DNA from 2 places in the Chitinophaga sp. G7 BAM 1005 genome. Region 2 is predicted to be linked to the other one. Evidence: riboswitches for the same ligand, from Rfam matches in the RefSeq annotation. Region 2 holds a riboswitch; the other holds the start of a gene.
The links. A riboswitch is a leader RNA that binds a small molecule or an ion and turns the genes downstream of it on or off. The one in region 2 is predicted to bind cobalamin.
Positions count from the first base shown of each region.

Region 1: linked by a shared signal. The riboswitch ahead of ACMXI2_RS04690 (TonB-dependent receptor) and the one ahead of ACMXI2_RS03970 (DUF5074 domain-containing protein) in region 2 are both predicted to bind cobalamin.

Region 1 covers NZ_CP181478.1:1,173,345-1,176,495, reverse strand. Annotated here, with positions in the region: gene ACMXI2_RS04705 (Fic family protein) at 1-198, opposite strand, end outside; gene ACMXI2_RS04700 (hypothetical protein) at 453-866, shown strand; gene ACMXI2_RS04695 (nuclear transport factor 2 family protein) at 911-1,384, shown strand; cobalamin riboswitch at 1,738-1,944, shown strand; gene ACMXI2_RS04690 (TonB-dependent receptor) at 2,066-3,151, shown strand, end outside.
Region 2 covers NZ_CP181478.1:1,000,163-1,003,313, reverse strand. Annotated here, with positions in the region: gene ACMXI2_RS03975 (aldehyde dehydrogenase family protein) at 1-1,216, shown strand, start outside; cobalamin riboswitch at 1,399-1,609, shown strand; gene ACMXI2_RS03970 (DUF5074 domain-containing protein) at 1,784-2,914, shown strand.

The DNA.
Region 1 (3,151 bases), 170 kb from region 2:
GGTCGCGCGCGTCTTGCCAGAGCTGATAACGATCCCCAGTTCCTGCAATTTATCCAACCGCCTTTGCAAGGTACGGGATCCGATTTCTAGTCCCGCCGCTCTTTTAAGGTCATCAAGAGAAGCTCCCTCTTTAAATTGTTCAAGAGAGTTTTTGATGATTTCCAGTTCGCGATTTATATTTTCCTGACTGCTTTTCATTACGATACATTACGACATTTATTAATCGAATATACCGAGTATGTGTCGTAAAGTCAAGTATTGCGACACATATTGTCGAAATTATGTCGTAATTGAGCGATTACAACGACATAATATGTCGTAATACATCCTCCATCAAATTACCCCAATCCTTACCTTCAATGAAATTTCTACTCTTTCTAAGCCCGTTTTAGTTTCTTCTGATATTTCTTTGAAGAAAAAATCTAAATCCAATCTCTCAAAAACTATCCGTTATGGCATCATTCACAAACTTCTTCACTGCATATGGTCGTGCCTCCTTAGCCAACAACGCCGGTATCATCGCCAACTGTTATGCAGAAAACTTTATGGCCGCAGGGCCATCAGGAAGCATGACTTTCAAAAACGATGAAAAGTTCACGCAATGGCTGGAAGAGATGTTTAAATTTAACCGGAAGATTGGCATGCAGGAAATGAAAGTCATTAAAGTGGAAACATCGCCGATGGGGGAATATTACACCAGGGCGTTGGTGAGGTGGGGAGCTGTTTACGCAAAAAATCCAAGTGAGATCATTGAATTTGAGATTACTTACATTTTATATCACGTTAATGATGCACTCAAAATAATCATGTATGTTAGTCATGAAAACGAGGAAGATGTTTTAAAAGAAAAAGGAATCATTGGTTAGCGCACCGGGAACAGAGGCAAATTCGGTATATTGTAAGAAAAAAAATGCGCTCTATTATATTCAGCCTCCTACTAACCATCGTCAGCACCTCACTCTATGCCCAATCGCAGGAAGAAGCAGTGAAAGCCACTATTAACCAGCTGTTCACGGCCATGAATAATTCAGACAGCGTTGCAGTAGCCGCCTGTTTCACACCGGGGGCGATATTGCAGTCTGTAATGGAAACCAAAGCGGGCAAGGATACTGTCCTTACCACTCCTATCAGTGAATTTACGTCATTTATACGCAGACTGCCTGCAAAGGCTGCCGACGAGCGTATCGTGTTTGGCAGCATCCTGATAGATGGCCGGCTGGCCTCCGTATGGACGCCCTACCGCTTCTTTTTCAAAGGGCAGTTCTCCCACTGCGGGGTAGACTCCTTTCAAATGGTGAAGCTCCCCGATGGATGGAAGATCCAGTATCTCATTGATACCAGGCGCAAAGATAATTGCGAGGAAGCAGCTGCCGCCGGGAGATGACATTACTTCCTGCATACTTCTCACATACTTCTCAGATACTTCTCGGATACTTAGGAGTCGTCTATGCATCGTATTCCCCATACAGTCCCTATACAGTCCCCATACTGTTCCCATACACTCACCATACACTCATGATACACTCCCAATACACTCCCCATACACTATCAATAAAAAGGGCCTGGCATAATCCGGCAAAAAGCGGCAAAAACGGCGGATTTGTTTTCCCACCTACTCAACATGGCATAATTTCGAAGAACTGGTAAATGCAGGTTTCCACATGATCAGTTCAGATACCGGCAAGCTGCCTGCCGTCCGGATATCTGCCCCATGTTTTGAATCGATCAAATAATAACCTACTTTTGCCCCGCTATGGTTCAGGTATGTCCACTCCGGATATGCCTGATTAAAAGGGAACTCGGGTGAAAATCCCGGACAGTCCCGCTGCTGTAAGTCTCATACAATGCTCAGGCATCGCCAATCAGACCACTGTTGAACGTTCAATGGGAAGGTCGCCTGAAGCAGAGATAAGTCAGAATACCTGCCATACCACTGATTTTTTAAGCTTTCGTGGAATGAAGCTTGGGAATAAATTCAATCTGCGGGTATCCCCCGTATCTTGTCTCTTTCCTGATTATTTTTCTTATTGCGAAAGCTGTTAATGGAACATTAACAAGCTTGGGAATGATGCGTTTCAAAACACCGGCGAAAGCCGCCGGCATGTTGCTGCTATTGCTCTGCGGAGTAGTTGCGGCCTTTGCACAGCAGGCCGACAGTGTAACATCCAAAGACCTCCGGGAGGTTTCCGTTACAGCGCTGCGCACTGCCAGGGAAGTAAGCCCCGGGCAGAAAATGCAGGCGAAAGAACTGGAGCGGCTGGGCAGCCACTCCGTGGCGGATGCCATCCGCTTTTTCGCCGGGTTGCAGGTAAAGGATTATGGCGGTATCGGCGGTCTCAAAACCGTTGATATCCGCAGCATGGGCACCAACCAGGTAGGCGTATTTTATGATGGCATCCAACTGGGTAACGCCCAGAATGGCCAGGTAGACCTGGGCCGGTTTTCGCTGGATAATATGGAAGAAATTGCCCTGTACAACGGGCAGAAAAGTAACATCTTTCAGCCGGCGAAAGACTTTGGATCAGCCGGCGCCATCTATCTCACTTCTCTCAAACCCAAATTTGCACCGGGAGAAAAAACACATCTCAGGGGTACTATAAAAACCGGTTCTTTTGGCCTGTTCAACCCTTCCCTGCTATGGCAGCAAAAGATCAGCAGCAAAGTAGCTGCCTCCTTCAGCACCGAATGGATCAATGCAACTGGCAGGTATAAATTCTCTTACCAGAAGCGCGACGAAAACGGGCGCCTGGTATATGATACCAGCGCTTACCGGAAGAACGGCGATATCAATGCCGTGCGTGTGGAAGGTGGATTCAATGGCCTGCTGGATGGCGGCGAATGGAGCACCAAAGTGTACTACTACCAGTCGGAACGCGGGCTGCCGGGGTTCATCGTCAACGGCGTATTCGGACATGTGGACCGCCAATGGGATCAGAACATCTTTGTGCAATCCAGCTTCCGGAAAGATATCTCCAAACGTTACAGCATCCTGCTGAACGGAAAATACGCTTACGACTATACGCGCTTCCTGGCGCCGGATACCGCCCGCCTTTATATCGATAACCACTACCGCCAATATGAAATGTATTTCTCAATGGCACACCAGTACGCCCTCACCAACTGGTGGACCATTGCGGCTTCCGGCGACTTC
Region 2 (3,151 bases):
CCGGTTCAACCAGCAGCTGGAAAAGAGAGTAGAGAAACTGGCGGGCATACTTACTTCCGAATCAGGAAAACCATTGCAGCAATCACGCAATGAAATCAACGGCGCCGTAACCCGGATCAACTGGATGCTGGAAAATGCAGAGAAATATCTGTCGGACGAATGGGTAACTAATACGGATACACTAAAAGAAAAAATCTCTTACGAACCACTTGGGGTTATCTGCAATATCTCTGCCTGGAACTATCCGTACCTGGTAGGCGTAAACGTTTTTATTCCTGCACTGCTGGCCGGTAACACCGTATTGTATAAACCCTCGGAATACGCTACCCTCACGGGTATGGAAATAGAGAAACTTTTCTATTACGCCGGTCTTGAACAAAATGCTTTCAAAATAGCCATTGGTGGAAAAGCTACCGGTGAAAACCTGATGGATCTTCGCGTAGATGGCTATTTCTTTACCGGCTCCTATAAAACCGGTAAATACATCTATGAAAAAGTAGCGTCCAGGATGTTGCCCTGTCAACTTGAACTTGGCGGAAAAGATCCGCTTTATGTAACAGACGATATCGAAGATATTGCAGCAGTAGCCGCAGCAACTGCCGATGGCGCCTTTTATAACAACGGCCAGAGCTGCTGCGCTGTAGAACGCATCTACGTACATGAAAAAGTATACGACGAATATGTAGCCGAATTTGTAAAGGCGGTTAAATCCTGGAAACTGGGATTGCCCACAGACGACGGCGTATACTTTGGCGCCATCACCAGGAAAGAACAATTAAAAGTACTCGAAAACCAGGTACTGGAAGCGCGCGCAAAAGGCGCCACCCTGAAACTTGGCGGCCATATCATTGTGCATGAAGGCAACTTCTTTGAGCCCACCATCCTCACAGATGTGGATCACAACATGAAAATTATGCAGGAAGAAAGCTTTGGACCAGTAATAGGCATCATGAAAGTAACCAGTGATAAAGAAGCCATCGAACTGATGAACGATACCGAGTACGGACTCACGGCTTCTGTATACTCCTCCAATGGAGAACGTGCGCAGGAAATCCTTTCACAGGTAAATGCAGGCACCGGCTACTGGAATTGCTGCGATCGGGTTACAGCGGGATTGCCGTGGGCAGGCAGGAAGCATTCAGGTTTTGGCGCAACGTTATCACACCAGGGATTAAGGGCGTTTACGAAAACAAAAGCGTGGCAGATGAAAGGATAAGTTTTATATAAATACTTTTTACTAAAGCGTGATGCGATTCAATATTGGTATCACGCTTTTTTATTGGGGCCACATACGGGCCATAAAGGGGCCACATACGGGCCAAAGAGGGCATAATGGGGTAACCCACCCCTTGAAACACTCCCCACCACTTCATTTTGGCATTTATGCCTAATTACCGTAGGTTTGCCTCCGCATTTGGTTCCGCCCGCGGCGGATTAAAAGGGAATCCGGTGTAAAACCGGAGCTATCCCCGTAGCTGTAATCCTGCATTTATCGTCAGATAAATTGTTTTTCCGGATGAACTCCATACCACTGTCTGCCTGCCCGGCAGATGGGAAGGTCCCGGAAAAGCAGGTAAGCCAGAAGACCTGCCTTTTGTAATTGATCATTCAACGCTTTCGGGTGAAATGCCATGAATGTAGGCCTGCCAGCCATTTATGCGCTGTTATTTTTTTCGTTTAGCCTTAGGCGTGATGCCGGGAGGATAACCGGTATTATGATCATTCTTCCAGGGTTTTTACCCCGGAGAAAAGTGCATTGTATTTTCTTAACAAAACAATAAATATGAAAAAACAGTTATTATCCTTTCTCTCTGCAGCATTAATGCTGTTTGTTGCTTCCTGTCAAAAAGATGATGCATTACAGCCTCTCGAACGCCAACGCACCAACGAAGCTGGTACCGGCAGCGTTACGGCATCAATAATCGCCGGTAAATACGGCAATGGATTCTTTATTGCTAACGAAGGATGGTTTGGTCACGGCACCGGCGACCTGCACTTCTACTCCTACAGCGGCGATAGTCTTGTTCCCGACATTTATCATGCAGAAAACCCCACAGGCGCATTGGGCGGCCCTTCCAATACGCTGCAGTATGCCACTGTATTCAACGGCAAAATGTATATTGTTGTAAAAGCCGGTGGACCACTGGTAGTAACAGATGCAGGCAGCCTCGTGGAAACCGGCCGCATCACTACCCTGCCTGGTAATGATGGTCATGCCTTTATTGGTGTGGATGCCACCCGCGGACTGCTGAGTGCAGGTAATGGCGTATACCCCGTTACGTTACCTTCCCTTGCAGTAGGCGCTAAAGTAACCGGTGTAGCCGGTTACACCGGTGATATGTTAAAAGCCGGCAGCTATATTTTTGTGTTGTCCCAAACAGATGGTATTGTTGCTTTAAACAGCACCACGTACGCTGTAGTAAAGAAATTCGGCGCGGCTAACCTGGCCTTTGCTGCCGGCAAAGATGGCGGCGTATATGCTACCAACTCCGATTCCCTGATCCGCATAGACCCCGCTACGTTGGCGCGCACTGCCGTGAAACTGCCTTTCACGGTATCGTCTCCGTGGGGAGCGTGGCGCCATGCGGCTATCACTGCCTCCACTACAGAGAATGCTGTTTACATTGTGCGCAACAATGGTTTTGCCGGTGGCACCCAATTGTACCGCTATATCATTGGCAACACAGCATCGCTTGCATCTCCTTTTATCACCCTGCCTTCCGGACAATATTTCTACGGCGCCGGCGCTGCGTATAACAAGGATAAAAATGAACTGGTAATGACCACGCTGAACGGCTCTTTCACCGGAGATGTGAACAGGGTGCTGATGTATGACGCCACTACCGCCACACTGAAAAAAACGCTCACTTACAACGGATGGTATTTCCCAGCCATGCCTGTATTTCATGAGTAGATAATGAAATAAAGAGAGGGTGCCTTTAAATTACTTTTAAGACACCCCTCTTCTCCTTTTGAAGCTTTGTAATAAAGCCAGCGCTTTTAGTTTCATTGCTTCCCAATTATTTATCCATTAATTCCCTTTCCATCTCCTCAATAGTAGGTAGTTGAGTTTTCAAATGATCTGGTATAATTTCAGAAAGCTCAAAGGAACTGATACATATAGGTTTATTCAAATCAAGTACTGACAAAT